3 regions of the Streptomyces winkii genome follow, and region 1 is predicted to be linked to each of the others. Evidence: riboswitches for the same ligand, from Rfam matches in the RefSeq annotation. Region 1 holds a riboswitch; each other region holds the start of a gene.
The links. Region 1 has a riboswitch for cobalamin ahead of QQM67_RS08180 (cobalamin biosynthesis protein). Riboswitches for the same ligand answer to the same signal wherever they lie in the genome.

Region 1 (10,330 bases):
GCCACTCCATCGTTCCGTGCTTGCCCATGTGCACGACGGCGTCGGCTCCGAAGGTGTGCTCGATCCACCGGTAGGCCGCCAGGTAGTGGTGCGAGGGCGGCATGTCGGGGTCGTGGTAGATGGCGATCGGGTTCTCGCCGAATCCGCGGGGCGGCTGGATGAGCACGACGACGTTGCCGAACTGGAGGGACGCCAGGACGATTTCGTCCCCGTCGACGTAGAGCCCGCCGGGCGGCTCGCCCCAGGTCCCTGTCATCTCCTCGCGCAGCGCCGGGTCCAGGCGCGAGAACCACTCCTGGTAGTCCTTCAGAGGTACGCGCGCGGGCGCGGCGGCCAGCTGCTCCTCCGTCAGCCACTCCACGTCGTGGCCGCCCGCGGCGATCAGCCGGTGGATCAACTCGTCGCCGTCGTCGGGGTGTCCGTGGACGTCGTACCCGGCGTCGCGCAGCGCGTTCAGCAACTCCACCGCCGAGGCGGGGGTGTCGAGCCCGACGGCGTTGCCGACCCGCGAGTGCTTGGTGGGGTATGCCGTGAAGACCAGCGCGAGCCGCTTCTCCGCGTTCGGCTTGTGCCGAAGTACGGCGTGGCGCACGGCGATTCCGGCGACGCGCCGGGCACGCTCCGGATCGGCAGCGTACACGGGCACGCCGTCCGGGCCCTCCTCCTTGAAGGAGAACGGCACGGTGATCAGCCGTCCGTCGAACTCCGGGATCGCCACCTGCATCGCCGCGTCCATCGGCGAGAGCGCGGCGTCCGAGGCCAGCCACGCCTCGCGCGTGCTCGTCAGGCACATGCCCTGGAGCAGCGGTACGTCGAGCTCCGCGAGCGCCCCGATGTCCCACGTCTCGTCGTCGCCGCCGGCCGAGGCGTCGCCGGCGCGTGTGCCTCCCGCCGCCAGCACCGTGGTCACCAGCGCGTCGGCCCGAGAGAGCAGTTCGTAGAGTGCGGAGTCGGGGTCTCTGAGCGAACCGCAGTACACCGGCAGCGCGTTGGCGCCCGCCTCCTCGATCGCCTCGCACAGCACGTCCACGAAGGCCGTGTTGCCCGCGAGTTCGTGCGCGCGGTAGAAGAGCACGCCCACCGTCGGCGCGTCCGGCCGCCGCGGCCGCCCTTCGTATGCGCCGTGCACCCCGAACTCCGGCATGGCGGCGGGCGGTTCGAAGCCCTCGCCGCTCATCAGCACCGTGTCGGAGAGGAAGCGCGCGAGCTGCGTCAGGTTCTCCGGGCCGCCCTCCACGAGGTACCTCAGCGCCTCGGAGACCAGCCCCGACGGCACGCTCGACTCCGCCATCAGCTCCGCGTCGGGCACCGCCTCCCCGCCCAGCAGCACGGTCGGCACCCCGGACGCCCTCAGCGCGGCCAGCCCGTCCTCCCAGGCCCGCTTGCCGCCGAGCAGCCGTACGACCGCGACGTCCGCGCCGTCCAGCAGAGCCGGCAGGTCCTCCGCCGCGTCGACGCGCGTGGGGTTGGCGATCCGGTACGGGGCACCGGACGCGCGCGCCGCGAGCAGATCCGTGTCGGAGGTGGACAGCAGCAGAACAGTGCTCATCAGGACGCTCCCGCGTGTTGTGCCTCCGGCGCGCCCGGGGCGATGAAGGGCAGCCCGGCGGGCGGGCCCGACTCGATCAGCCGCAACAGGGCGTCCGTATCGGCGTGTTCTTCGATGAGATCGCCCAGGCGATCCAGTTGCTCCTCGCGCAGCGCCGCGAAGTCCGTGTCCGGCGCCGGTACGAAACCGCCGCGGCCCGCGTCCGCGGCGATCCGGCGCAGAAAGGCCCGCCGGAAGCCGTCGCTCTCCAGCGACCCGTGCCAGTGCGTGCCCCACACGGCGCCGGACCGGCAGCCGTCCAGCGGCTTGCCGTCCGCGTCGCCGAACACGGCCTCGCCGCCCAGCACTTCGGCGACGCCGTGGTGGATCTCGTAGCCCTCGGCGCGCTCGCCCAGGGCGTGCCCGGAAGGACGTGCGAGGGTCTTGCCCTGTGCGAAGACCACCCGCACCGGCAGCAGGCCCAGCCCCTCGACGGAGCCCGCCCGCGACTCGACCTCGTCCTCGATGCGCTCGCCCAGCATCTGGAAGCCGCCGCAGACGCCCAGCACGGGGCGGCCCTCGGCCGCGCGGCGGCGCACCGCGTTTGCGAGTCCGCGCTCGCGCAGCCATGCCAGCGCCCGCACCGTGCCGCGGGTGCCGGGCAGCACCACGAGATCGGCGTCGGCGAGCTCCTCGGGACGGTCGGTGAAGCGGACGGCGACGCCGGGCTCGGCGGCGAGGGCGTCGACGTCGGTGAAGTTCGACATCAGCGGCAGCGGCACAACCGCTATGCGCAGCACGTCCGTTCCGTACGGGGACGCCGTCGCCTGCTCCCGTACGGTGTCGCGCAGGGACAGGCGGAGCCCGTCCTCCTCGTCGATGCCCAGGCCGTGCCGGAAGGGCAGAACGCCCAGCACGGGCCGCCCCGTCAGGCCGTGGAGCATCTCCAGACCCGGCTCCAGCAGCGTCACGTCCCCGCGGAACTTGTTGACGACGTAGCCCGCGAGCAGGGCCTGGTCGCGCTCCGCGAGCAGCGCCGTCGTACCGAAGAACGAGGCGAAGACGCCGCCGCGGTCGATGTCGCCGACGACGATCACGGGCAGCCGGGCGGCCCTGGCCAGCCCCATGTTGACGATGTCGGTGCGCCGCAGATTGATCTCGGCGGGGCTGCCCGCGCCCTCGCAGATCACCGCGTCGTGCGTGCGCCGCAGCTCCGCGAGGCAGTCGGCGACCGTGCCCAGCAGCCGCTCCTGCCGCTCCGAGTGGTATCCATCGGCGCTCATCTCGCCGACCGGCCTGCCCAGCAGCACCACTTGGCTGGTGCTGTCGCCGCCCGGCTTGAGCAGCACAGGGTTCATCAGCGCGGACGGCTCGGTGCGCGCGGCGGCGGCCTGCATGGCCTGCGCCCGGCCGATCTCGGCGCCGTCCCGCGTGACGTACGAATTCAGCGACATGTTCTGCGCCTTGAACGGCGCGACCCGGACGCCCTTGCGTGCCAGCCAGCGGCAGATCCCGGCGGTCACCACGCTCTTGCCCGCGTCGGAGGTCGTGCCGGCCACGAGCAGCCCGCCGCCGGTGCCCGACGGGGCCGGGCCACCAGGCTCGGCGTGGTGGCCGCGGCGCGTTCCGTCCGGACTCATGTGCTCCCCCTTCCGGCACGGTGCCTCGCACGGAGTGCGCCCGCGGCCGAGGTCGCCAGCAGCGCCAGCGCGCCCACCCGCCGCGAGAGCCGCACCGCTTCGGCGATGTCGCCCGTACGCACGGCGCGGCCACGGGAGTTGAGCACCGGCCGGTGCTCGGTCCGTCCGCCGTAGCTGAGGGTGCCGCCCAGCCGCACGCCCAGCGCGCCCGCGAACGCGGCTTCCACGGGGCCCGCGTTGGGGCTCGGATGGCGCGCGGAGTCGGCGCGCCAGGCACGCAGCGCACCGCGCGGCGACGGGCCGGCGAGCGCGGCGAGCACCGCCGTCAGGCGCGCGCCCGGCCAGCCCGCGGCGTCGTCCAGCCGGGCGGCGGCCCAGCCGAAGCGCAGATGGCGGGGGGAGCGGTGACCGACCATCGCGTCGAGGGTGTTGACGGCGCGGAACGCGGCCATGCCCTGCGCACCGGCGACCGCGCCCCACACCAGTGCCCCGACGACCGCGTCCGAGGTGTTCTCCGCCACCGACTCCACGACGGCCCGGGCGATCGCGTCCGCGTCCAGCGCCTGCGGGTCGCGGCCGCACAGATGCGGCAACAGCCGCCGCGCGCCCTCGACATCGTCCGACTCCAGGGCCGCGGCGACGGCCAGCGCCTCCTGCCGCAGCCCCGTGCCGCCCAGCACCGTCCAGGTCACCGCGGCGTCGAAGAGTGTGGCGCCGGCGGCGCCGCCGAGGGCGCGTGCCGCGCGCGAGAGCGCCGTGACGAGCGTGACGGACCCCGCGACGCACAGCGCGGTGTGCAGCGCGCCCGCACCGCGGTCGTCCCGCCATAGGGCGCGCTCGGCCGCGGCGGCGGCCCGGCCGAAGGCGGCCACCGGATGCCCGCGACGCGGGTCGCCCAGCAGCAGATCGCCCAGGTGACCGAGGACCGCGCCGGATACGTAGGCGCGTTGGGCCCGCATCGGTCAGCGAGCCGTCGTGGTGCCTCGGGAGGGCGATGCGCCGGGCCGTGGCCGCCGGCCGCGGGAGTACGGGAGGCGACGGTCGCCCGGGACGTGAGCGGTCGCGAGGGCGGAAGCGGACACAGCTGTGGGAGAGGCGGGCAAGCCACGCATGACGGAGTCCTCACTCAGGGTCCTCGCCCTGGTTCGACGTACCGGCGGCGAGAGTCTCCTGGCTCCCGGATCGCCGCGCCCCCCGGCCTTCCAGCCCTCGAACGCATGGGCCGTGACCTTCGGTTGGGGGTGCGCTCCCCGGTGACAGTGGCGGGACCGCGCCGGATTCGCACCGGCTTCCTCTCCTGCCGCCGTTGGGCAACTCCGGCAGTCCACCACGTACCAGGAGGGGCGTCAACTCGCCGCTGACCTGCGACGGGAGAGTGTGAGCAGACACACGGGGAGGGGCGCAGGCACAGGGAAAAGGGGTACGGAGCGCCGCTCCGTACCCCTTCCGCTCTCCGGCGCGACCGTCAACAGGCCGCCGGCGCCGCGTCGTTCAGGGTGCCGTGATGATGTAGATGCCGTACGCGACGGCCGCCGCGCACAGCGCGAAGCACGTGTACGCGCCGGTGCGCGCGAGCACCGTCGCGCCGCCGCCCCGCGGCGAACCCGGCGCCGAACCCTGCGCCTTGCCGGCTGACGAGCCGACGATGCCGAGCGTGAACACGCCCACCAGGGCGACCGTGGCCACGAGGCTGACGCCGAATACCTCGCCGAGCGCTGCCCAGTCGATGTCCATAGCGTTCGCTTCCTGTCTGCTCAGTAGTTGGGGAGGTCTTGGGTTGCTGAGGCCTTGGACCCCGTGAACCGGCCTAGCCGAGGGGAGAGGCCGCCTGCCGGCGCCGTCGCTCGGACGCCGGCTCCGATGCCGTCTCCGGCGTGGTCTCGGACACCGTCTCGGACGCCGCCTCCGGCACCGGTCCGCCGTTGCCGGCGGCCGTGGTGCGCGCCGCTGCCGCCGCGGGCGGCGGCGCGACGGAACGCAGCGCCGCGGTGACGACACCGGCGGGCTCGGAGCCCGAAGTGCCGGGCAGCGTCACGTCGTTGACGTTGGTGTGGTCGACGGGCTGGCGGCGCGAGAGCAGCCAGATGCCGCCGCCCACGGCCAGCGCGAGCGCCGCGACGGTGCTGACGCCCCAGTCGCCCTGCTGCGCGAGCAGCGCCGCGCCCGCGGAGACGAGGGCCGCCGCCGGGAGCGTCAGCCCCCAACCCGCCACCATGCGGCCCGCCGTCGACCAGCGCACGATGCCGCCCTTGCGGCCGACACCGGAGCCCATGACGGCCCCGGAGCACACGTGCGTGGTGGAGAGGGAGAACCCGATGTGGGACGAGGCGAGGATCGTGACCGCGGCGGACGTCTGCGCGGCGAACCCCTGCGGGGGCTTGATGTCGGTGATGCCGTTGCCCATGGTGCGGATGATCCGCCAGCCGCCCAGATACGTACCCAGGGCGATGGCCAGACCGGCCGAGACGATGACCCACGTCGGCGGGTCCGCCTGCGGCGCGATCACGCCGCCGGTGATCAGGGCGAGAGTGATGACGCCCATGGTCTTCTGCGCGTCGTTCGTGCCGTGCGCGAGGGAGACCAGAGCGGCGGAGGTGATCTGCCCCGCGCGGTAACCCTTCGCGGTCTGCTGCTCGTCGGCCTTGCGCGCGGCCCGGTAGGTCAGCCGCGTGGCGACCAGCGCCGCGACGCCCGCGACGAGCGGCGCCGCGAGAGCGGGGATGAGCACCTTCATCACGACGGTGCCGCCGTTGACGGCACCGATGCCCGCCGAGGCGACGGTTGCGCCGAGCAGACCGCCCATCAGCGCGTGCGAGGAGCTGGAGGGAAGCCCTGCGAGCCAGGTCAGCAGATTCCAGATGATCGCTCCGACCAGTCCGGCGAAGATGACTTCAGGCCGGATACCGGAGCCTTCGTCGATGATTCCCGAAGAGATGGTCTTGGCGACCTCGATCGAGAGGAAAGCCCCGACGAGGTTGAGGACCGCCGACATCGCCACCGCTGTCTTGGGCTTGAGTGCCCCGGTGGAGATGGTTGTGGCCATGGCGTTGGCCGTGTCGTGGAAGCCGTTCGTAAAGTCGAACACCAAGGCCGTGACGATCACGATCCCGATGAGAAGCGTGATGTGTTCCATTCACCCAGGCACAATCAGCTCGAAGGTTGATGTCCCGTTGAACGTAGGGACGGTGGGTGAACGGAAGATGAACTGCGGCGGGCTTGCGAGTGTCACTACCCGGCGTCTGTTGTGAGCGGGGTCACACTCCCGCACCACCGTTCTCTCCGCCCTCTTCCGCCGCCTTCATCCAGCTCGGAGGGGGGTGCGCACACCCCGACGACGAAGGTGGAGGTAAACGTGGAGGAAACTGCGGCCGGGGACCCGGAATCCGCGGAATGGCTGGTCGCCTGGCGTGAGTTGGTGCACACCGCCCGCCGCAGCACCGCCGACGGGCTCGTCGTCGGCACCTCGGGCAACGTCTCGGTACGGGTGGGGGACGCGGTGCTGGTGACCCCCAGCGGCGTCCCGTACGACCGCCTTTGCGACGGCGATCTGTGCGCGGTGGACCTCGACGGCCGGCGCATCGCGGGAAGCCTCTCCCCGACCAGCGAACTCCCCATGCATCTGGCGGTCTACCGGAACACCGGAGCCCGTGCGGTCGTGCACACGCACGCGGTCCACGCCACCGCCGTCTCCACCCTCGTGCCCGAACTCCCCGCCGTGCACTACATGTCGGCGGAGCTCGGCGGCCCGGTGCGCGTCGCGCCCTACGCCACATACGGCAGCGACGAACTCGCCGCGCACATGCTCGCCGCCCTCGACGGGCGCAGCGCCTGTCTGTTGCAGAACCACGGCACGGTCGCGTACGGCGACGCCCTCGGCCAGGCGTATGACCGCACGGCACAGCTGGAGTGGATGTGCCACGTCTGGCTGGCGGCCTCCTCGCTGCCCGGCCGTACGCCCTCGCTCATCCCCGACGACGAACTCGCCCGCGTGGGGGAGAAGTTGAAGGGATACGGGCAGCGGCCCGCGCCGGAGTGAGCCCCCGGCGCGCGGATCGCCGCCCGCGATGCGGTTCACCCGGGCGGCACCGGCCACTGGCCCGGCGCTCGAGGCGTCACGGACACTGACGGGATGCGTCTGCGCACCGCGGCCCTGGCCGCCTCCTCAGTGACGGTCGCCGGTGCCGCGGCGGTGGCCGCCGGACGGTACGCCGTCGACGCGGCACTGCGGCCCGCACGCCCCGGATCACCTGCGGGGCGGGGGCGGCTGCCGGCGGGGTTCGGCGGGCCTCCGCTCACCGTGCACGCCGTCGGCGACGGATATGTCTCCCTCACCCGCTCCCTCACGGCGCAGCTTCCGGGCGTGTACGGACTCGTGGGGCGCGACTGCCATGCCGTCGTCGGCCCGGTGCTGGACGGCGAGCCCGCGAAGGCGCCCGCCGACACCGTCGTACGGCGGCTGGAGCGGACCGTCCGGGGCGGGCTGCGGCCCGGCACCAGGGTGTGGTTCACCCCGCAGGTGTGCGCGGACGAGCGGGACGACGCGACCGAGCCGGTGGAGGGGCCGGAGGACGGGGCCGAGGGCGGGGGCGAGGGCGCGCGTGGACCTCACGGCACCCGCGCCACCGCCCGTACCGCCGTCGAGGTCCCGGGCGAACTCGGGGCGCTGCCCGCGTGGTTCATGCCAGGGGAGCGGGACACCTGGGTCGTCACCCTGCACGGCCTGGGCGCCACGCCCGCCCAGGCCCTCCCGCTGCTGCCCTTCTACGCCGGGCTCTCGCTCCCGGTGCTCGGCCTCGCCTACCGCGGCGACGCGGGGGCGCCGCCCCCGCCGGACGGGCTGCGCCACCTCGGCGGCACCGAGTGGTGCGACGTCGAGGCGGCGATCGGCTACGCGGTGCGCAACGGCGCGGCGCAGGTCGTCCTGCACGGCTGGTCGGCCGGCGCCTCCATGGCGCTCCGCGCGGCGGAGGAGCTCCGCGGCGGCCGCACCGGCACCGCCGGCGACGTCGCCGGAAGGATCGCGGGCGTGGTGGCCGATTCGCCCGTACTGGACTGGTGGGCCACCGTGCGTGCGCTGGCGGCCTCCAGGAACGCCCCGCGTGCGCTGCTGCCCCTGGCCGTGCGGGCGGCGCAGGGGCGCGCACACGTACAGCCGGAGAAGCTGCGGCACGTCGTGGACCCGGCGGCGCTGGAGGTGCCGACGCTGCTGCTGCACGGGCCGGACGACACCGTCGCCTCGTGGCAGCGGTCGAGGGAACTGGCCGCCGCCTGCGGCGAGTTCGTCCGGCTGCACACGATTCCCAGCGCCCCGCACGCGGCGATGTGGAACGCCGACCCCGAGGCATACGAGGAGCGGCTGCGCCACTTCCTGACGCCGCTGATCTGACGCCGTGCCGGGAGCGCTGATCCGATGCCGGGGCGGGGAGCGGACGGAGACCGTTGAAAGCGCAGACATCGGCCCCGTGAAAGCGCTGCCATCGCGCGATCCGGGCCGCCCGGTTTCGCCCTACAAATGCACATCGCTGCGTGGAAATCAGCCCGGCTCCGGGAAGCGGATTCCGCAATTCCGGGCCCCCGTTTGGGGTTTGCCCGGGGGACCGTGAAGACTGCTCCTGTGACGCCGTCCCGTACCCCGCGAGACAACCCGCTCCGCCTCGTCCCCACGCGGCCGATCGCCGCGGCCCGGCGCACCGTGACCGCCCGTCGCGCGCGCCCGTCGCCGCCCCCGCCCGAGGGGCTGCCGCCGCGCGAACAGCTCGCCCGCCAGGCCAGGGCCGCGCTCGCGGACGCCGTGCTGCTCGCGCGCTGGGCCGAGCGGAACGAGGCGCTCCCCGGCAGCGGCCCGGAGCGCGAACGGGCCGCGGCAGCCTTGCGGATGCCCGTCGAGCAGGTGCGCACCCAATGGGACCGCGCACGCCTCGCCGGCCTCATCGAGCTGCACGGCGAGACGGCACGGCCCGGGTGGCGCCTGCGCGCCTGGGAGCGGGACGACAGCGCGGTGCTGCGTGGCTGGATGGCGCTCTTCGACGCCTGGTCCCTGGCCTATCCGGGTCCGACCCCCGCCGACCCCGCCCTCGTGGCCGAAGTGGTCGAGGCCGCGCCGCAGTTGCTGTCCGTGATGCATCTGACCGCCGGGCCCGTCACCTTCTCCGCGCTGCACGATCTGCTCGCCCAGCGCGTCGCCGAGCTGCGCGCCGAGCGGGACGGCGCCGACGAGGCCGCCTCGCACACGGGCGGCGGCACCGCCGCGGACCACTCCGAGGAAGTGCTGCTGCCGGGTCTGCTCGACTGGGCGCTCGACGGCTTCGCCGCCGTGGGAGCCCTGACCCGCTGCGCGGACGCGGGGGTGCCCCCGGCGCCGTCGGACTCCTGGGGAGCCGCACCGCGGGAGGGCTCGGCGGTCCTCACCCCGCTGGGCAACTGGGCGGTGTGGACGAAACTGGAGCAGATCTGCGTCGCGGCGCAGAGCCCCGCCGGGAACATCGAGCAGTCCGCCCAGGACATGCTGCGCGGCTGCGCCCGCCTCACGCCCGGCCCCGCCCGGGACGAGTACCGCGCCTGGCTCGCCGCCCGCTCCAACGGCTCCGCCATCACCGAGCTCCTCGCGGCGGCCCGCGGCGAGGACGCCCTCATCCGCGGCCTCGCCTTCGAAGCCCTGCGCGTCGTCGGCGCACCGGCCGAGCCCGCCGTACGGGAGGCGGCGGCGGAGCCGACCCTGCGCCCGTACGCACTGCTCTGGCTCGCCGAACTCGACGGAGCGGACCCTGAGGACCTCGCGGGCGGCGCACCCGGCGTGCTCAGCCGCCAGGAGGCGACGTGGCTGTGGATCGACACCGCGGCCGCCGTCACCGACCACGGTGAACAGCGGCTGCTCGTCGACCACTTGGAGACGGCCGTGCAGGGCACCGTCCCCAAGCTGCTGGAGGAGGTCAGGGCCGTCGGCCATCCCCGTACCGTGCAGGTGCTGGTGGCCCTCGCGGCGGCGCACCCCGATCCCGCGCTCGCCAAGGCGGTGCGCCGGGCGGCGTTCCAGGTGCACACGGGCGGCGTCTGAGACGCCCGGTCGCCGCGCGGGTCCCGGCCGCCGCCTGAGCCTTGGCCGTCAGCTCCGCGATGCGGCGCCGCTCGTCCTCGCCGCCCCGGCGGTGCCCGGCGCCTCGCG
Region 2 (10,330 bases), 380 kb from region 1:
AGCCTGCACGGGCCGCTGCGCCGCTTCCTGCGCACGGAGACGGGCAGCGCGGCGGTTCTGCTCTCGGCCACGCTCGCCGCGCTGGTCTGGGCGAACATCGACTTCGCCTCGTACGAGCGGCTGTGGTCGACGCGGCTGTTCATCGGCGTCTCCGACGAGCGGATCTCGCTGGATCTGCACGACTGGGTCAACAGCGGGCTCATGACGTTCTTCTTCTTCGTCGTGGGGCTGGAGGCACGCCGCGAGTTCGACATGGGCGATCTGCGCGAGCGCCGCCGGGTGACCCTGCCCGCGCTCGCGGGGGTCGGCGGCATGATCGTGCCCGTCGCGATCTATCTCGCGCTCAACACCGGCCATGCGTCCGCACAGGGCTGGGGAGCGGCCATGTCGACGGACACGGCCTTCGCGCTCGGCATGCTCGCCCTGGTGGGCCCGCGGTTCCCGCGGCGGCTGCGTGCCTTCATGCTCACCTTCACCGTCGTCGACGACGTCATCGCGCTGGCCGTGATCGCCTTCGTCTACTCCGAACACGTCGCCGCCGTACCGCTGTTGACGGCGTGCGGCCTCCTCGTCGTGGTGCTGGTGCTGCGGTACGCGGAGATCTCCTCCGGGTTCGCCTACGCCCTGCTCGGCATCGTCATGTGGGTGGCGATGCTCAAGTCGGGGGTCGACCCCGTCGTCACGGGCCTCGTGCTGGGGCTCCTGACATACGCGTATCCGGCGGCCCGCGACGACCTGGAGCGCGCCAGCGGGCTCTTCCGGCTCTTCCGCGAGCAGCCGACGGGAGAGCTCGCGCGCACGGCACGCGTCGGCCTGGCGGCGGCCATCTCCCCCAACGACCGCCTCCAGAACCTCTTCCACCCGTGGACGAGCTATGTGATCGTGCCGCTCTTCGCCCTCGCCAACACGGGCGTGCCGATCACGGGCGAGCTCCTCTCCCGCTCGTTCGCCTCGCCGATCACGCTCGGCATCCTCATCGGCTTCGTCGTGGGCAAGCCGATCGGCATCGTCGGCGTCTCGTGGCTGGTGACGCGCCTGAGCGGCGGCCGGCTGCGTCCGCCGGTGGGCTGGGCCGCGGCCGTCGGCGGCGGGACGATCGCCGGCATCGGCTTCACCGTCTCCCTTCTCATCGCCGGACTCGCCTTCCACGGCGCGCAGTTGGACGAGGCGAAGATCGGCGTGCTCAGCGCGGCGCTGTGCGCCTCCGCCGCGACGTGGCTGGTCTCGCGCGCCACTGCGCTGCTGCCGCACCACATCAAGGGCCGCGCGCTGCTCGGCACGTCCGCACCCATCCTGGACCTGACCACCGAGGTCGACGACGAGCGCGACCACGTGCGCGGGCCGGCCGACGCCGCCGTCACGCTCGTCGAGTACGGCGACCACGAGTGCCCGTACTGCGCCGGCGCTGAACCCGTCATCCGCGCGCTCCTCGGCGGCCGGGACGACGTGCGCCACGTGTGGCGCCACCTGCCGCTGACCGACGTCCATCCGAACGCGCAGCTGCGGGCGGAGGCGGCCGAAGCGGCGGCACAGCAGGGCGCCTTCTGGGAGATGCACGACTGGCTGCTGACCAATCAGGAGGAGACGAGCGTCCCCATGCTGGTGCGGCAGGCGAAGGTGCTCGGCCTGGACGTCGACCGCTTCCGTGAGGACCTGCGCGAGCGCGTCGGGGCGACGCGGATCGCCGAGGACGTCGAGTCGGCCGACGACAGCGGGGTGTCGGGCACACCCACGTTCTTCGTCAACGGCCGCCGCCACCACGGCTCGTACGACAGCGCGAGCCTGCACGCGGCCGTACGGGCGGCGCGGGTGCGGGTCGATATCGGCGGGTAGCGCGTGTTACTGCGACGGCGTGCCCGAAACCGTCCATACCCTGCGAGAACATCGAACCGAAGCAGGGAGAGACCGGACACATGCGACGCGAAGACCTGCCCACGCCCGACACGGGCATCCTCCTGACCCACTTCCTGACCGTGCGGGACGTGGCACGCTCCCGCGCGTTCTACTCGGACGTCCTCGGCGGCACGGTGGTGCTGGAGGAGAACCCGTGCATCGTCAGGCTCGCCAACGGCTGGATCATCATGAACCCTGGCGGGGGGCCCACCCCCGACAAGCCCGACGTGACGCTGCGGCCGCCCGAGGACCCGGACACCACATCGAGCTTCCTCAACATCCGCGTGGCCGACATCCAGGAGTGCTACCGCGAATGGGGCGCCAAGGGCGCCGAGTTCCTCACCCCTCCCATCGACCGCAAGGTCGAACTGCGCTGCTACGTACGCGATCCCGACGGCTACCTCATCGAGGTGGGGCAGGCGACGGGGCTGCGGGAGGGCGTCCTCGCGGACCCGCCCGCGGGAAGGGGCTAGGCGTGTCCGCAAAGTAGCGCCGTCCGGCCGGAGGCCGGGGCTGTCGGCACCCGGTGCGTGCTGGGGCACCTCCCAGACCGGAGTCTGGGGGAGGGACTTCGCGGACACGTCCTAGAACGCGCCGGGAAGAGATCAGGGCACGACGAGGGCCGTGCCCGCGCGGAGGTTCCAGCGGCCGGACCGGCCGCTGAACTCCGTCGCCGTCAGCGGTGCGACGTCCACGCGCCACAGCCCCGAGGCGGGCGCACCCAGGGCGAACACCACCGCGGCCCGCACGACGTCGGGCTCCACGACCGCCAGTACGCGGCCGGGCAGCCGGGCGAGCTCCGTCAGCCACTCCCCTGTCCTGGCGCAGAGCCGCACGACGGACTCGCCGCCGTGCGGCGCGCTCGCGGGGTCCGCCAACCACTGTGCGACGGCGTCCGGTTCGGCGGCGCTCACCTCCTCCAGCGTCCTGCCGCGCCAGCGGCCCGCCGAACAGCCGGCCAGCCGCTCGTCGGTGAGTCCGGACGCGCCGGGAACGCCCAGCTCCTCGGCGGTCTGCACACAACGGGCAGACGGTGAGACGGCGTTGCACCCGGCCGCGGACAGCAGCGCGGCGGCGGCGGTCCGCGCGGCCCCGGTCTCCCGCACTCCGGCGTCGCTCAGCGGCCGCCCGTCGTCGAAGCGGAACTCCTCTGAGGACTCGCTGCGCGCGGGCGAGATCAAAGTCACTCGCGTGGTCATCTGCCTCTCCTCGCCCGTGAACGGCCGCTCTCCGTACGGGAGTCGACGGCACCGGGGCCGGCTGCCCGGGATGTGCGGCCTTGGCCGGACACGTGGTGTCGGGGTACCTTCCGCTCGTATCGATCGACGACGGCAGGGCGGAAGCCGGTGAGATTCCGGCGCGGTCGCGCCACTGTATGCCCCTTCCGGTCCGCTGCCGTGCGCAGCGTACGGGCGGGGGCGAGCCAGACCCGCTGTGCCGTCACGAGCTCCACCGACAGGGACGCGAGTTCCCAACAGGAGGTCTTGCCATGGCACAGTCCATCGCCCCGCCCAGTTCCGCGACTCCCGCCTCCGGCGCCGCCGTTCCGACGACGCTGCCGGCCAAGGCGATCCTTCCGTGGGCTGTCTTCTTCGGTCTGCTGATGCTCGTCCTGCTGTACTTCGTCGGCGCCGAGCAGGGGGCGACGTCCCTCATCTCCGGCACGGGCGTGCACGAGTGGGTCCACGACGGACGCCACCTTCTCGGCTTCCCCTGCCACTGAGCGGGGAGGAGCACGATGAACTCCGCCACAGTGAGGACTCTCCTTGTGCGCGGCATGCTCGCCGGTCTCGTCGCGGGCCTGTTCGCCCTGGTGACGGCCTCGTTCCTGGGCGAGCCCCAGGTGGACGCGGCCATCGCCTTCGAGGAGGCCCACGCGCATTCGCACGAGCACGGTGCGGAAATCGTCAGCCGCGGCATGCAGTCCACCGCGGGCCTCGCCACGGCAGTCCTGGTCTACGGCGTGGCTCTGGGCGGCATCGCCTCGCTGGCCTTCAGCTTCGCGCTGGGGCGCGTGGGCCGCTTCGGCCCGCGCGCGACGGCGGTGCTGCTGTCGGGCGCCGCGTTCGTGTGCGTGTATCTGGTGCCGTTCCTGAAGTACCCGGCCAACCCGCCTTCCGTGGGCGACCCGGCGAGCCTCGACAAGCGCACGGCTCTGTACTTCCTGATGGTGCTGCTGAGCGTGCTGCTGGCCGTCGGGGCGACGATCCTCGGCAAGCGCCTGGCACCGCGCCTGGGCAACTGGTACGCGACGGTGGCGGCCGTGCTCGGCTTCGCCGTCGCCGTCGGGCTCGCCTATGCGTTCCTGCCGTCCCTCAGCGAGCTTCCCGAGCACTTCCCCGCCCTGCTGCTGTGGCGGTTCCGGGTCTCGGCGCTCGCCGTTCAGCTGGTGCTGTGGGCGGCCTTCGGGCTGACGTTCGGTCATCTCGCCGAGCGTGCCCTGGGGTTCGCCGCACGCCGTCACAAGGAGGCGCCGGCCGCGGCGGCCACCGCCGCGAACTGAGCCGGGCGGACCGGGACTTGGTTCCGGCACGGGCCGGTTCACCTCGGTCTCTTCCGGTCCGCCGTCCACCGGTACGGGGCGGGCTGTGCGGTACGGCACGGGTGCCGTACCGCACAGCCCGCTCTCACGCCTCACCCGCCGGCCGCGACCTCCGCACGTACGGTCCGGGCCGCCTCGGCCATGTGCTCCAGCGCCTCGCGCACCTCGGGCCAGCCGCGGGTCTTCAGACCGCAGTCCGGGTTGACCCACAGCCGCTCCGGCGGGATCGCGCCGAGGCCCTTGCGCAGCAGCGACGCCATCTCCTCCGTGTCCGGCACCCGCGGCGAGTGGATGTCGTAGACGCCGGGGCCGACCTCGTTCGGGTAGCCGGCGGTGGCGAGTTCGTCCGCGACCTGCATATGGGAACGGGCCGCCTCCAGGCTGATGACGTCGGCGTCGAGATCCGCGATGGCGGAGACGATGTCACCGAACTCCGCGTAGCACATGTGCGTGTGGATCTGCGTGTCCGCGCGTACGGCGCTCGTCGCGAGCCGGAAGGACTCCGTCGCCCACGCCAGGTAGGCGGGGCGCCCAGCGGCCCGCAGCGGCAGCGTCTCGCGCAGCGCGGGCTCGTCGACCTGGATGACGGACGTGCCCGCGGCCTCCAGATCGGCGACCTCGTCGCGCAGCGCGAGGGCGACCTGGCGCGCGGTCTCGGCCTGCGGCTGATCGTCCCGTACGAACGACCACGCGAGCATGGTGACCGGCCCGGTGAGCATGCCCTTGACGGGGCGTGCGGTCTGCGACTGGGCGTAGCGCGTCCACTCCACCGTCATCGGCTCGGGACGTGAGACGTCGCCGGCGAGGATCGGCGGCCGGACGTAGCGGGTGCCGTAGGACTGCACCCAGCCGTGCTGCGTCGCGATGTATCCGCTCAGGCGCTCCGCGAAGTACTGGACCATGTCGTTGCGTTCGGGCTCACCGTGTACCAGGACGTCCAGCCCGGCCCGCTCCTGGAAGGCGAGCACGTCGCGGATCTCCGCGGCGATGCGCCTGTCGTAGCCGTCCGCGTCGAGGCGGCCCGCCCTCAAGTCGGCGCGTGCGGTGCGCAGTTCGCCGGTCTGGGGGAAGGACCCGATGGTGGTGGTGGACAGCGGCGGCAGGTTCAGCCGCGTGCGCTGCGCGGCGGCGCGCTCCGGATAGGGCTGCGGACGACGGCCGTCGGCGTCGGTGACGGCCTCGCTGCGGGCCCGTACCGCGGGGTCCCGGGTCAGCGCGGCGGACGAACGGGAGGCCAGCGCCGCGGAGTTGGCGTGCAGCAGCGCCGCGATGGCGTCGGTGCCCTCGCTCAGCCCCTGCGCCAGGGCGACGGCCTCCTCCGCCTTCTGCCGCGCGAAGGCCAGCCAGCGCGCGACCTGCGGGTCCACGTCGCGCTCGACGGCGGCGTCGAGCGGTACGTGCAGCAGCGAGCAGGACGGTGCGACGTCGACCCGGTCGGCGAAGCCGAGCAGCGAGGCCAGCGTGGACAGCGACCGCTTCAGATCGTTGATCCACACGTTCCGTCCGTCCACCACGCCCGCGACCAGCCGCTTGCCGGGCAGCCCGCCCGCGCGCGCCAGATCCTCCAGGTTGGCGGCGGCCGGTCCCGTGAAGTCCATGGCCAGCCCCTCGACGGGCGACTTGGCCAGTACGGGGAGCGCGTCGCCGAGCCGGTCGAAGTAGGAGGCGACCAGCAGCCGGGGCCGGTCCGTGAGTTCGCCGAGCTCCCGGCAGGCGCGCGCCGCGGCGTTCAGCTCCGCGGACGTACGGTCCGCCACCAGCGCGGGCTCGTCCAGCTGCACCCAGCCGGCACCGGCCGCGCGCAGGTCGGCCAGCACCTCGGCGTAGACGGGAAGCAGCCGGTCCAGCAGGGTCAGCGGTTCGAAGTCCGCGGCGACCCCGGGCGCGGGCTTGGCGAGCAGCAGATACGTGACGGGCCCCACGAGCACGGGCCTGGCCTCGTGGCCCTGGGCGAGGGCCTCCGACACCTCGCCGGTCTGCTTGGCCGAGTCCGCCGTGAAGACGGTGCCGGGCCCCAACTCCGGGACGAGGTAGTGGTAGTTCGTGTCGAACCACTTCGTCATCTCCAGCGGCGCGACGTCCTGCGTGCCGCGCGCCATGGCGAAGTAGCCGTCGAGCGCGTCCGCTTCGAGGGCAGTCCGGTGCCGCTCGGGTACGGCGCCCACCATGACGGTGGTGTCCAGCACGTGGTCGTAGAGGGAGAAGTCTCCCGTGGGCACTTCGTGCACCCCGGCGTCTCCGAGCTGCCGCCAGTTGTCCCGGCGCAGCCCCGCCGCAGTCTCCCGCAGGGCTTCGGCGGAGACGCGGCCCTTCCAGTAGCCCTCGACGGCCTTCTTCAGCTCACGTCCCGGGCCCTGGCGCGGGTAGCCGTGGACTGTGGCGCGCCACGTCCTCGGCGTGCCGGACGCGGACGTCCCTTGACGTGACGCGGGTGACGAGGCTGACGAGGACGCATTCGATGCGCCCGCTGCGGAATTCGGTGTCACTCAACTCTCCTTCGCGAGTCCCGCGGTGACCCGGAGGTACGGGGAGGAGGAGAGGCGACGGCGGCACACACACCACCGCGTGCTGCTCGCCTGTACCGCCGACCCGCCCTCGAGGTCACCGAGATCGCCGCACACGATCCGTGTGCGGGCAGTGGCAGGTCTTCGGACTCGCGGGCTCGCCGTGTCCGTGATCCACGGACCGGCTCCTACTGGCCGTCGCTTCCCGGGCCGCTCGGGCCCAGTGCGTATGACGGCGTTCGTTCCCACTCACCGCTGCGGGGCAGTTCCGGAGTCGCACCGGATTCCCTCTTGCGACGCGCCTGCCTGGCGGACAGGCCGAACCGACTGCTTCTCCAGCGTACGGGGGTGTGTGCCGTACCGGCAAAGGATCGGGACGCGGGGCAGATCATGCGCCGCTGCGGTTCAGGAAGGCCGAGCGGGGCCCGAGGGGGCCGTCGCGGAAGCGGGAGTCGGGACCCTGTCCGGCTCCGCCGGGCGCCCTCTCGCAGGGCCGTCCGGGTCGCGGCGGTGTGGCGCGGGCCGTGGAGCGGCCCGCCGGTTCCAAGCTGCTGCCGGAGACTCGGCGCCCCGCCGGTACGCAGGCCCGCGGGGCGGTCCCCTCCACGAACGCGACTGGAAACGACTGGAGAAGATGACCATGCCACCCCGCACCGCGCCCGCATCCACGGAAGCCCCTGAAGTCCCGGAAGCCGCGGCCGCACCCGACGCCTCCACTCCCGCTGAGACCCCGGCCGAGACCACCGCCGACGCGGCCCAGCTGCCGCCGGAGGCGAACCCCGCCGACCCGCACTTCTGGCAGCTGCCGCACTCCCAGCGGCACGAGGTCTTCGCCATGCTGCGCGAGCGGGAGGCGCCCACGTACTTCGCATATCCGCAGCACGCTCTGCGCAAGCGGCAGCAGCCGGGCTTCTACGCGCTCGTCAGACACGAGCACGTGCAGGAAGCCAGCCGCAACGCGGCGGTGTTCGGGAGCGCGCCGGGCGTCACCACTCCGCATCCCGCGCGCTGGGTCAAGGCCCTCTTCGGGGAGTCCATGGTCAATCTCGACGGCAAGGACCACGCCAGGCTGCGGAAGATCATCTCGCGTGCGTTCAGCCCCCGGCTGCTCGCGGGCGCCGAGAAGGACATCGAGGAGGTCGCCGCCACCGTGGTGGGCGACGCGCTGCGCAAGGACTCCCGCGAGTTCGTGACGGCCGTGGCCTCGCTGGTGCCGTTCGAGGTGGTCTGCAACATGATGGGCATCCCGCAGCGCCACCGGCCCCGCATCCTCGCGCAGCTCAACGACGCGTCGGAGAACATCGGCGTACGTCGCGGAGCCGGCGCCAGGTTCCGCATCCCCGGCAAGGGGCTCCGCGCGCTGGCACGTATGCACGTCATGATCGCCATGCTCGCGCGGGAGCGGCGCCGTAACCCCACCGACGATCTGATCTCGGCCCTCGTGACCGCCGACGTCGACGGGCAGTGCCTGGGCAACCGTCAACTCGGCGCGTTCTTCACGCTGTTGATGGTCGCCGGGGTGGAGACCACGCGGAACGCGATCTCGCACGGGCTCGCGCTGCTCAGCGAGAACCCGGAGCAACGGGAGCTGTGGGAGAGCGACTTCGAGAAGTACGCGGACACCGCGGTGGACGAGATCGTGCGCTGCTCGACGCCCATCATCCAGTTCCGCCGCACGCTGCGTACCGACCACGTCATGGGCGGCCGTACGCTGCGCAAGGGCGACACGGTGGCGCTCTACTACGCCTCCGCCAACCGCGACGAGGCCGTCTTCCCCGACGCGGGCACCTTCGACATCACCCGGGACCCCAACCCCCACCTCGGTTACGGCGGAGGGGGACCCCACTACTGCCTCGGCGCGCACCTCGCCCGCCAGGAACTCAAGGCGCTCTTCCGGCTGTTGCTCACCGACTCCGTCGGCATGCGCGCGGTCGGGCTGCCGGATCTCGTCCCCTCCAGCTTCGACAACCGCATCCGGTCGCTGACGTTCGAGGCCGCCGGTACGGACGGTGCATGACACCCGGCCCGGCCCTGCATGAACGGAGCGAGGCTCCTCGGCCGTCGCCGCGGTGATGTACACCGGGGCGAACGGCCGGGAGCCTCGCAGCGGTCGGGGATGAAGCCGGTCGCCCGGCTCATCCGGCTGGATCAGACGTAGGCGTAGGCCGCCGTCCCTGTACCGAGCCCGCTCGGCGTCACGACCAGCACGTCGGCCGGACCGACCGAACCCGCGGGCGTCACCGCCGTGATCGTCGTGTCATTCACCACCACCAGGCTTGTGGCAGGCGCCCCGTCGAACGTCACCAGGAGCGTCCCGGTGAACCCGGTACCGGTGATCGTCACAGGCGTGCCGCCGGCCGCCGGACCCGACGCGGGAGCCACGGAGATCACCGTCGGCGCCGCCGCGTAGGTGTAGACACCCACGCCGGTACCCGTGCCGCTCGGCGTCGTGACCACGACGTCCGCCGGACCGGGCAACCCCGCCGGAGTCTCCACCGTGATCGTCGTGTCGTTGACGACGACCAAGTCCATCGCCGGCGCCCCGTCGAACGTCACCAGGAGCGCCCCGGTGAACCCGGTACCGGTGATCGTCACGAACTGGCCGCCGCTCAGCGGACCGGACGAGGGAGAGACCGAGACCACCGCCGGCGCCGCCGCGTAGGTGTAGGCACCCACGCCGGTGCCCGTACCGCTCGGCGTCGTCACCGCGACATCCGCCGGACCGGCCGAACCAGCAGGCGTCAGGGCCGTGATCGACGTGTCACTCACCACCACCACACTCGTGGCAGCAGCACCGTCGAACGTCACCGACGTCGCACCCGTGAACCCGGTGCCCGTGATCGTCACCGGCTGACCGCCGGCCACGGGACCCGACGCGGGAGAGACCGAAGTCACCGTCGGCCCCGCCGCATAGGTGTAGACACCCGGGCCGGTGCCCGTACCGCTCGGCGTCGTCACCGCGACATCCGCCGGACCGGCCGAACCAGCAGGCGTCACCGCCGTGATGGTGGTGTCGTTCACCGTGACCACGCTTGTGGCAGCGGCACCGTCGAACGTCACCGACGACACGTTGACGAACCCGGTACCCGTGATCGTCACCGGCTGACCGCCACCCAGCGGACCCGACGACGGAGAGACCGAGACCACCGTCGGCGCCGCCACGTAGGTGTAGACACCCGTCCCGGTACCGGTTCCGCTCGGCGTGGTCACTGCCACGTCCGCCGGACCGGCCACACCCGCAGGCGTCACCGCCGTGATGGTGGTGTCGTTCACCGTGACCACGCTCGTCGCCGCGAGACCGTCGAACGTCACCGACGACACATTGACGAACCCCGTACCCGTGATCGTCACCGGCTGACCACCGCCCAGCGGACCCGACGACGGAGAGACC
Region 3 (10,330 bases), on a different contig from region 1:
GGACGCGGACGAGCTCCTCACGCAGGCCGCGGATCTCGAGCCGTGGCTGTCGGAGTCCTGGTTCAACCTCGCGCTGCTGCACAAGTTCCGGCACGACTGGGAGCAGGCCCGCACCGCCGGTCTGCGCGCCGTCGCGCTGCTGGAGCGGCAGACCGGCGCTCCCGACTGGTGGAACGTCGGCATCGCCGCCACCGCGTTGCAGGACTGGCCGCTTGCCCGGCGCGCCTGGCAGGCGTACGGGCTCCGCGTGCCCGGGCAGTCACAGACGGCAGCGGTCGCCGAGCCGACCGGGATGCAGCTGGGCAGCGCGGCCGTGCGGCTCTCGCCGGAGGGCGAGGCCGAGGTCGTGTGGGGGCGGCGCATCGACCCGGCGCGGGTGGAGATCCAGAGCATCCCGCTGCCGTCCTCGGGGCGCCGCTGGGGCGAGGTCGTGCTGCACGACGGAGTGCCGCACGGCGAACGGACCACGGCCGGCGGCCCGAGCTACCCGGTCTTCGACGAGATCGAGCTGTGGGCGCCCTCGCCCGTACCGACGTGGGTGGTGCTGCTCCAGGCGGCGACGGAGGCCGACCGGGACGCGCTGGAGCGGCTGGCCGCGGACGCCGGCTTCGCCGCCGAGGACTGGTCCTCGTCGGTGCGGCTGCTGTGCCGTACGTGCTCGGAGAGCAGGATGCCCGCGGACGAGGGCGACGGCTCCGCGCACGTCGACCCGCACGACCACAGCTCACCGGGGCATCCCGGGCCCCTGGGCCATATGACCCCCGGTGGGCCGGGCGAACTGTGGGCGCCCGAGCGCGAGTGCGGGCTGGCGGCTCCGGAAGGTCTCGTACGGGGTCTGCTGGACAGCTGGGCCGCGGACAGCCCGGACAGCCGCGAGTGGCGCGATCTCGAAGAGGTCTGCTGAACCCGGAAGAGATCCGCGACCGATGGCGGGCCGTCCGGCCTGCCCTGCCTCCGGCTACGCTGTGGGGCGACGGTTCACGTGGCGAGGAAGGCAAGCGGCGGGATGGCGCGACAGCAGCAGGAGATCAGCGGGGAGTCCGTGGCGGGGGCGGGTGCCACGTCCGGTTCCGGCTTCGTGGACGACACCAGGGACTGCGAGGCGCGCGAGAACGCCCACCGCGAGCGCGGCACCGCGCGTCCCATCACCGTCGTGGGAAACCCGGTGCTGCACAAGGAATGCCGAAACGTCACCTCCTTCGACGACGAACTGGCCGCGCTCATCGACGACATGTTCGCGAGCCAGCGCGCGGCGGAGGGAGTGGGCCTCGCGGCGAACCAGATCGGCGTCGACCTGAAGGTCTTCGTCTACGACTGCGTCGACGACGAGGGCGTGCGGCACGTCGGCTCCGTCTGCAACCCCGTGCTGGACGAACTGCCCGCGGAGCGCCGCAGCCTGGACGACTCCAACGAGGGCTGCCTGTCGGTGCCGGGCGCGTACGAGGCTCTCGCGCGCCCCGACTACGCGGTCGTGCGCGGCCAGGACGCCGAGGGCAAGCCCATCGCCGTCGAGGGCACCGGGTACTTCGCGCGCTGCCTCCAGCACGAGACCGACCACCTCTACGGCTACCTCTACATCGACCGGCTCTCCAAGCGGGAGCGGAAGAGCGCCCTCCGGCAGATGGCCGAGGGCACGCCGCGGTACGAGACGGTGCCCAACGACTGAGCGTGATCAGGGTTTTGAGGTGACTCGCCGTCCGGTGCCCGTGGCACCGGGCGGCGAGTCTCTTTCCGCGCGCGTCCGCGGCACCGCCATTCAGTGGCCAAGTCCATTGGCATTTCCTGGCAGTTGTTGACGCGTTCCCTTTGTCACGACAAGCTCTGGGGTCACTCCCCACACTCCATGGAGGCACCATGCCCCGACGTACGGTCAGGACCGTACTGGCTCTTGTCATGGTCGCGGCAGCTGTTCTCACGGGTTCGGCCGCCGTCGCCGCGGCGGGCCCGGCCGCCGCCGCGGACGGCTGCTTCACCTGGAACCGCGACCTCGCCGAAGGCGCTTCCGGGGACGACGTCAAGGAGCTCCAGGTCCGGGTCTCCGGCTACCCGGCGAGCGGTGAAGTCATCGCCGTCGACGGTGAGTTCGGGCCTGCCACGAAGGGCGCCGTCACCCGCTTCCAGCAGGCGTACGGGTTGAGCGCGAGCGGCAAGGCCGACGCCGCCACGTACAACAAGATCTACGAGTTGCAGGACGACGACTGCTCTCCGGCCCACTTCGACTTCGGCGAGCTGAACAACTGCAACTCCGACTGGAGCGGCGGAGCCGTCGGCGCCGCGGAGGCCAAGTCCAACGCCCTGCGCACCATGTGGAAGCTGGAGGCCCTGCGGCACGCGCTGGGCGACCAGTCGATCCGGGTCACCAGCGGATTCCGGTCCAAGGCGTGCAACGACCAGGTGGGCGGGGCTCCTTCGAGCCGTCATCTCTTCGGCGACGCGGCCGATCTCGGCGCCGGACCGCACTCGCTGTGCACGCTCGCCAAGGAGGCGCGCAACCGTGGCTTCCACGGCATCCTCGGGCCGGGCTACCCGGGTCACGACGACCACACGCATGTGGACCACCGCTCCAGCAAGTACTGGGACGCCCCGGACTGCGGCGTCACCTCCTGAGACCCGGACTCCTGAGGCCCGGACTCATGAGGTCCGGATTTTGAAGGCCCGGTCTCGTGGTCCCGACCGCCTGAGGTCCGTGAACGTCCGTCAACATCAACTCCTGCTTCATTCCAGGAAGGAAACCAACCCCCCATGAACAGAAAGATCGCCCTGCGGGCGGCAGTCGGCGGTTCGGCGATGGCGCTCGCCATCTTCTCCACCGCCTACGTGGCGGACGCCACGACCGCCGAGCCCAAGGACACGGGCGCCCTTGCCAAGATGAGCCACTCCGCGGCGGCGAAGAAGCTCGGCGACGCGGGCATCGGCATCACCTCCAGCGGCGGCTGCTCGGACCGCAACAACTCCAGCTGCACCTCGCTGGACCAGGTCAACTCGGAGACGATCGACGGCGCGGTCACGCTCAAGGGCGCCAGCAAGTGCGACCTGACGGTCACGGGCGGAACGGAGACGGGGCACGCGAGCGGCACGTACAGCCACTGGAACGGCTACAAGCTCGACTTCCACATGACGAGCTGCCTGACCAACTACGTCAAGAACACCTTCACTTCCATCGGTGGAAACAAGTGGAAGTCCGGCTCGGGGAACATCTACTTCGACGAGGGCAACCACTGGGACGTCACGTTCCACAACTGCGGCGGCTGCCTCGACGGCGGCAAGGGCTGAGGCGGGACGCGGCACGCGGGGAGAGAACGAGGGGGCCGCACCGGCAGTGCGGCCCCCTTCCGCGTTCCGTGAGCGGTCGCGGCGGTGGCGGAGCCGGATCAGAACTCGTCGTCAAAGGCGACCGAGCCCTCGACTGCGACCTGGTAGGCCGATGCGCGCCGTTCGAAGAAGTTGGTCAGCTCCTGCACGTTCTGCAACTCCATGAACGAGAACGGGTTGCGGGCCCCGTAGCGGGCCGGGAAGCCCAGCCGGACGAGCCGCTGGTCGGCGACCGCCCGCAGATACTGCTCCATCGATTCGGTGTTCATGCCCGGCAGGCCGTCGCCGCACAGGTCGCGGGCGAACTGGAGCTCCGCCTCCACGGCCTCCTCCAGCATCTCCGTCACCTCCTTCTCCAGTTCCGCGTCGAAGAGTTCCGGCTCCTCCTCGCGGACGGTGTCCACCACGTCGAACGCGAAGGACATGTGCATCGACTCGTCACGGAAGACCCAGTTGGTCCCGGTGGCCAGGCCGTGCAGCAGCCCGCGGGAGCGGAACCAGTAGACGTACGCGAACGCGCCGTAGAAGAAGAGCCCTTCGATGCACGCGGCGAAGCAGATGAGGTTGAGCAGGAAGCGGCGCCTGTCCGAGCGGCTCTCCAGCCGGTCGATCCTCTCGGCGCCCTCGCCCTCGTCGAGCGCGGCCATCCAGCGGAAGCAGAACTGCGCCTTCTCCCTGATGGACGGGATGTTCTCGACGGCCGCGAAGGCCTCCGCCCGTTCGTCCACATCGGGCAGATACGTGTCCAGCAGCGTCAGATAGAACTGGACGTGCACCGCCTCCTCGAAGAGCTGCCGGGAGAGATACAGGCGCGCCTCGGGGGAGTTGATGTGCTTGTAGAGGGAGAGCACGAGATTGTTCGCCACGATCGAGTCACCCGTCGCGAAGAAGGCGACGAGACGGCTGATCATGTGCTGTTCGCCGGGCGTGAGCTTGGCGAGGTCGGCGACGTCGGAGTGGAGGTCGACCTCCTCCACGGTCCAGGTGTTCTTGATGGCGTCGCGGTAGCGGTCGTAGAAGCCGGGGTAGCGCATCGGGCGCAGCGTCAGCTCGAAGCCCGGGTCGAGCAGGTTTCCGGCGGGGCCGCTGTCGGTGTTCTTGGCGCTGGTCATTACTGGCATGCCTCGCAGGACTCGGGGTTCTCCAGGGAGCAGGCGGCCGCCGCCTCGTCCTGTGCGGACGGGCGGGGCCGGGCGCCGGGCACGGCGGAAGCGTCGCCGGGGGCGGCTGAGGCGGCGGCTCCGGCCGACGCGTCCGCGCCGCCGCCCCTGCCCCCGTCCCCGCTGCCCGCCGCGCGCGCGATCCGCGTCGCCGGGCGCGAACGCAGGTAGTACGTGGTCTTGATGCCGCTCTTCCACGCGTACGCGTACATCGAGCTGAGCTTGCCGATCGTCGGCGACGCCATGAACAGGTTCAGCGACTGGCTCTGGTCGAGGTACGGGGTGCGGGCGGCGGCCATGTCGATCAGGGAGCGCTGCGGCAGCTCCCACGCCGTGCGGAAGAGCCCGCGCACCTCCTCCGGGATGCGCTGGAGGTCCTGCACCGAGCCGCTCGACTCGCGCAGCTCCTCGCGGGTGCGCTCGTCCCACAGCCCGAGGCGCTTCAACTCGGCGACCAGATAGGCGTTCACCTGGAGGAACTCGCCGCTGAGCGTCTCCCGCTTGAAGAGGTTGGAGACCTGCGGCTCGATGCACTCGTAGACCCCCGCGATCGCGGCGATGGTGGCCGTCGGCGCGACGGCGAGCAGCAGCGAGTTGCGCATCCCGGTGCGGGAGACGCGGTCGCGCAGCGCCGACCAGCGCTGCGGCCAGGCCGGTTCGGCCCGCGGATAGTGGTCGGGGTGCAGCACGCCGCGCGCCGTACGGGTCTCCTGCCAGGCCGGGAGCGGACCGTGCCGCTCCGCGAGCTGCGCGCTCGTCTCGTACGCGGCCAGCATGATCCGCTCGGAGATTCGGGTGGACAGCTCGCGCGCCGCGGCCGAGTCGAAGGGCAGCCGCATCCGGAAGAAGACGTCCTGGAGGCCCATCACGCCCAGACCGACCGGCCGCCAGCGGGAGTTGGAGCGCTCCGCCTGCTCCGTCGGATAGAAGTTGACGTCCACGACCCGGTCGAGGAACGTCACGGCCGTACGGACGGTGGCGTCCAGGCGCTCCCAGTCCATCCCGCCCGCCTCGTCCAGATGGGCCGCGAGATTGACGGACCCCAGGTTGCACACGGCCGTCTCGCCGTCGTCCGTGACCTCCAGGATCTCCGTGCACAGATTCGACGAGTGGACGATGCGCCCCGGTTCAGCGGTCTGGTTCGCGGTGCGGTTGGAGGTGTCCTTGAACGTCATCCAGCCGTTCCCCGTCTGCGCGAGGGTGCGCATCATGCGCGCGTACAGCCTGCGGGCGGGCACCTTGCGGACGGCGCGGCCTTCCGCCTCGGCCGTGCGGTAAGCGGAGTCGAACTCCTCGCCCCACAGGTCCGCGAGCTGCGGCACGTCGACGGGCGAGAACAGGGACCACTCGGCGTCGGCCTCCACGCGGCGCATGAACTCGTCCGGAATCCAGTGCGCCAGGTTGAGGTTGTGCGTGCGCCGCGCCTCCTCGCCCGTGTTGTCGCGCAGTTCGAGGAACTCCTCGATGTCCGCGTGCCAGGTCTCCAGATAGACGCAGGCGGCGCCCTTGCGCCTGCCGCCCTGGTTCACGGCGGCGACGGAGGAGTCCAGCGTCCGCAGGAACGGCACGATGCCGCCGGAGTGGCCGTTCGTCCCGCGGATCAGCGAACCGCGGGCGCGGATGCGGGAGTAGGGCAGGCCGATGCCTCCCGCGTGCTTGGAAAGGCGCGCCACCTGCTGGTAGCGCTCGTAGATCGAGTCGAGCTCGTCCTTCGGCGAGTCCAGCAGATAGCAGGACGACATCTGGGCATGCCGCGTACCGGAGTTGAAGAGCGTGGGGGAGGAGGGGAGATACGCGAGGGAGCTCGTCAGCGCGTACATCTCCGCGACCTCGCCGGCGGCCTCCGGGGACTCGTCCGCGGCGAGCCCGCAGGCGACGCGGAGCAGGAAGTGCTGCGGGGTCTCGATCACCCGGCGGCTCGTGGGGTGACGCAGCAGATAGCGCGAGTGGACCGTGCGGAGGCCGAAGTACCCGAAGCGGTCGTCCGCTCCGCCGGCGACCGCGGCCTCCACCAGGGCGTCCAGCCGCTGCGCGTGCGCCCGTACGAACGCGGCCGTGCCGTCGGCGATCAGACCCTCGCGGTGCCCCGTGGCGATGGACGAGGAGAAGGACACCACGCCCTCGGCGCCCGCCTCGTCCCGGATGGAGAGCGTGAGCAGGCGCGCCGCGAGCTGCGAGTACGCTGGCTCCTCGCCGATCAGCCCGGCGGCCTCCTCTGCCGCGAGCGCCCTCAACTCGGCCTCGCCCGCGCCCTGTCGGCGTCCGCGGAGAACCGCCGCCGCGACCCGCTCGGCCTCGGTGCCGGGAAGGCCGTCGGTCAGCTCGGTGAGGGTGCGCAGCAGCGCGCCGTGCTCGTCGGGCGAGGCCGCGGAGGCGGCGGCCCGTGGAGGCGCGGACGCGCCGGCTGCTGATGCGGCGGCGGCTGCGGGTGCGGCTGCGGGTGCGATGGTCACGGGATGTGCTCTCCCTCGCTCGGATCAGGTCACCGGCTCACCGTGGGAGCGCACGCGGCGGGCGCGCGAGGGCATGCCGCGTCGAAACGGCGAAACGCACACCCTGCGGCGTCCACCGGCCCAACCCTCGGGACCCGGACGTCATTCGGCACGGCCGGCAGGCACTCGGACTCGCGACGGCGGCTCGCGGCGGCTCCCGGCAGGACCGGGCGGCAGAACAGAGCAGCACATCGCATACCGTTGCGGGACAGTTCCGGATTCACACCGGATTCCCCTGCGCGACAGCGAGCACGAGCATACATCTAGTGGCGAGTTCTGCCAGTCGCCACCACATCTTGTGCCGGGCGAGTCCGATTTCACAGTTCGAGGGCGAACGCGTGGAGCGCGAGGCCGGGAAGCGGCTCCCAGTCCCGCTCCGGGACGCGGACGAAGCCCAGGCGTCCGTAGAGCCGTTGGGCCGTCGTCATCCCGTCATGGCTACAGAGCAGGAGCCGTCTCAGGCCGCGCTCACGGGCCCGCTCCACGCACGCGCGCACCAGGGCCTCGCCGGCTCCCCGCCCGCGCCCCTCGTGCCGCACCGCGAGCATGCGGAACTCGCCCTCGCCCTCGCCCGCGATGTCCGCGTACTCCCCGCCGTCGCCGACGAAGGAGACCGTGCCGAGCACCGAGTCCGAGGCCGTGTCGACGGCGACCAGCACCTCCGTGTGCTGCGCGCGGCGCCGCGCGGCGCGAAGCTCCTTCAGATACGGGTCCTCTTCGCCGAAGTCCAGCAACCCGTCCGCGAGATAGGCCTGTGCGGTCAGCTCGCCGACGGCCTCCAGCTCCTCGTCCCGCGCCGGTCTGATCGTGATGTCCATGGAACGAGCATGCCGCGCCCCACTGACAACCGGGCTGTCAGCGGGGCGCGGGCGATGTTCAGCTGGGTGGTGCGGCACTCACTTCGCGCCGGTCGGAGAGGGCAACTCCTCCTGTACGCCGGGGTCTCCGGCGTCCGCCGTGTAGTCCGACGCGCGCGTCTCGTCCACGCCGTCGGGCGCCTTCACGGCCCGCAGCACGAACGTGAGCGCGATCGCGACGACCGTGTTGAGCACGAAGGCGGTCAGGCCGATGTACCCCATCTCCCCGATGCCCGGGATGATGTCGTTGGGGCCGCCGAAGTGCTTCTGCACCGGCGAGGAGACGCCGTACGCGGTCAGCGTGCCGTACAGCATGCCCACGGCCCAGCCGCCCAGCAGCGCCCACCGGTGGAACCAGCGCGTGAAGAGGCCCCCGACGAGGGCCGGGAACGTCTGAAGGATCCAGATGCCGCCCAGCAGCTGGAAGTTGATCGCCACGGTCTTGTCCATGCCGAGCACGAAGATCAGAGCGCCGACCTTCACCAGCAGCGAGACGAGCTTTGAGACCTTGGTCTCCTCCGCCGGTGTCGCGTCGGGCCTGAGGAAGTCCTTGTAGATGTTCCTGGTGAAGAGGTTGGCCGCCGCGATCGACATGATCGCCGCCGGTACGAGCGCGCCGATGCCGATGGCCGCGAACGCGACGCCCGCGAACCAGGCCGGGAACATGTTCTCGAAGAGCTGCGGGATGGCCAGCTGCCCGTTCGTCACCTTGATCCCCGCAGCGATCGCCATGAAGCCCAGCAGTGCGAGCAGGCCCAGCATCAGCGAGTACAGCGGCAGGATCGTGGTGTTCCGCCGGATCACGTTGCGGCTGCGGCTGGAGAGCGTCGCGGTGACCGAGTGCGGATACATGAAGAGCGCGAGCGCCGAACCGAACGCGAGCGTGGCGTACGCCCACTGGTTGGGCGAGCTGGTTACGACCTCGCCCTTGGGCTTCCCGGTGGCCGGGTTGGTCTGCGAGAGCGCGTCGCCGGCCTTGGCGAAGATGTCGTCGAATCCGCCCAGTTTGATGGGGATGTAGATGATCGCCACCGCGATGACGATGTAGATCAGCGTGTCCTTGACGAACGCGATCAGCGCCGGAGCCCGCAGCCCGGACGAGTAGGTGTACGCGGCCAGGACCGCGAACGCGATCAGCAGCGGCAGGTCCTTGACGAACCAGTGCGTCGACTCGCCCCCGCCGATGCCCATGACGTCCAGCACCGACTGGATGCCGACGAGCTGAAGCGCGATGTACGGCATGGTCGCGAGGATGCCGGTCACCGCGACGGCCAGCGCCAGCGACTTGGAACCGAATCGGCCGCGAACGAAGTCCGAGGTCGTCACGTAGCCGTGCCGGTGCGAGACGGACCACAGCCGCGGCAGGAAGGTGAAGATGAGCGGATACACGAGGATCGTGTACGGGACGGCGAAGAAGCCGGACGCACCGGCCGCGTAGATCGCCGCCGGCACCGCCACGAACGTGTACGCCGTGTACAAGTCGCCGCCGAGCAGGAACCAGGTGACCCAGGTGCCGAAGCTCCGCCCGCCCAGGCCCCATTCGTCGAGGCTGTCGGCGTTCTCCGCCTTGCGCCAGCGCGCTGCGAGGAATCCCATCGCCGTGACGAGCAGGAAGAAGAAGACGAAGACGGCCAGTGCGACGCCGTTCACGCCGTTCATCGGGCACCGTCCTCTCCGCGGGCGCTCCGCCGCCGGGCCTCGTCACGCTTGACGAGCTTGTACGCGATCACCGTCAACGCGGCCGAGATCAGCACCCAGGCCATCTGGTACCAGTAGAAGAACGGCATTCCCGCCAGGGCGGGTTCTGTACGCGAATAGGAACCGACCCACAGGAGTGCGATGAAAGGGATGAACAGGCACAGCCCGATGACGACTCGTATCGGCGTGATGAGGGGGCCTCGCGACTGAGACTGCGGTTCGGTCTCGGGTGTTTCGGGTGGCGCTGCCATGCCTCGGCTCCGTCCGTCGGTTTTCTCCTGCGAGACGCGCAGGAAATCTAAACGAGCGGTTCGTGCCCCGTCACTACCTGCACGGATAACGGAACAGCACCTTTTGTTTCGTGGGGCACGCGGTGCGCGACGCCGTCCGTGCACAAGCCGGGCCTGCTCTGCGGCTGTTCGTGCCCTCTCGTCCCGTATGAGCCGTATCAGCTGGTCTGTTCGTGGCGCGGGCGTTGAAGATTGGCGACGAACTTGTAGCGGTCGCCCCGGTAGACGGAGCGGACCCACTCCACGGGCTCCCCGTCGGTGTCCAGGGAGTGCCGGGAGAGCATCAGCATGGGCAGGCCGACGTCCGTGCCGAGCAGGCCGGCCTCGCGCGGTGTGGCCAGCGAGGTCTCGATGGTCTCCTCGGCCTCGGCGAGATGGATTCCGTACACCTCGGCCAGCGCGGTGTAGAGCGAGGTGTACTTCACCAGGCTGCGCCGCAGTGCCGGGAAGCGCCGCTGCGAGAGGTGCGTCGTCTCTATGGCCATCGGTTCGCCGCTGGCCAGGCGGAGCCGCTCGATGCG

Region 2: another riboswitch for cobalamin. It lies ahead of metE (5-methyltetrahydropteroyltriglutamate--homocysteine S-methyltransferase); the one in region 1 lies ahead of QQM67_RS08180 (cobalamin biosynthesis protein).
Region 3: another riboswitch for cobalamin. It lies ahead of QQM67_RS03410 (ribonucleoside-diphosphate reductase subunit alpha); the one in region 1 lies ahead of QQM67_RS08180 (cobalamin biosynthesis protein).

The regions. Positions count from the first base shown of each region.
Region 1 covers NZ_JASTTH010000002.1:892,148-902,477, forward strand. The annotation lists gene cobN (cobaltochelatase subunit CobN) at 1-1,549, opposite strand, end outside; gene QQM67_RS08175 (cobyric acid synthase) at 1,549-3,168, opposite strand; gene QQM67_RS08180 (cobalamin biosynthesis protein) at 3,165-4,127, opposite strand; cobalamin riboswitch at 4,312-4,502, opposite strand; gene QQM67_RS08185 (hypothetical protein) at 4,660-4,902, opposite strand; gene QQM67_RS08190 (inorganic phosphate transporter) at 4,976-6,301, opposite strand; gene QQM67_RS08195 (class II aldolase/adducin family protein) at 6,521-7,204, shown strand; gene QQM67_RS08200 (alpha/beta hydrolase) at 7,298-8,554, shown strand; gene QQM67_RS08205 (hypothetical protein) at 8,783-10,222, shown strand; gene QQM67_RS08210 (helix-turn-helix domain-containing protein) at 10,271-10,330, opposite strand, start outside.
Region 2 covers NZ_JASTTH010000002.1:510,358-520,687, reverse strand. The annotation lists gene nhaA (Na+/H+ antiporter NhaA) at 1-1,833, shown strand, start outside; gene QQM67_RS06565 (VOC family protein) at 1,914-2,366, shown strand; gene QQM67_RS06560 (histidine phosphatase family protein) at 2,499-3,092, opposite strand; gene QQM67_RS06555 (CbtB domain-containing protein) at 3,383-3,616, shown strand; gene QQM67_RS06550 (CbtA family protein) at 3,632-4,396, shown strand; gene metE (5-methyltetrahydropteroyltriglutamate--homocysteine S-methyltransferase) at 4,528-6,921, opposite strand; cobalamin riboswitch at 7,058-7,283, opposite strand; gene QQM67_RS06540 (cytochrome P450) at 7,574-8,956, shown strand; gene QQM67_RS06535 (IPT/TIG domain-containing protein) at 9,088-10,330, opposite strand, start outside.
Region 3 covers NZ_JASTTH010000001.1:739,819-750,148, forward strand. The annotation lists gene QQM67_RS03385 (tetratricopeptide repeat protein) at 1-904, shown strand, start outside; gene def (peptide deformylase) at 1,007-1,666, shown strand; gene QQM67_RS03395 (D-Ala-D-Ala carboxypeptidase family metallohydrolase) at 1,855-2,607, shown strand; gene QQM67_RS03400 (hypothetical protein) at 2,743-3,273, shown strand; gene QQM67_RS03405 (ribonucleotide-diphosphate reductase subunit beta) at 3,372-4,424, opposite strand; gene QQM67_RS03410 (ribonucleoside-diphosphate reductase subunit alpha) at 4,424-6,925, opposite strand; cobalamin riboswitch at 7,094-7,236, opposite strand; gene QQM67_RS03415 (GNAT family N-acetyltransferase) at 7,282-7,782, opposite strand; gene mctP (monocarboxylate uptake permease MctP) at 7,861-9,480, opposite strand; gene QQM67_RS03425 (DUF3311 domain-containing protein) at 9,477-9,770, opposite strand; gene QQM67_RS03430 (GntR family transcriptional regulator) at 9,968-10,330, opposite strand, start outside.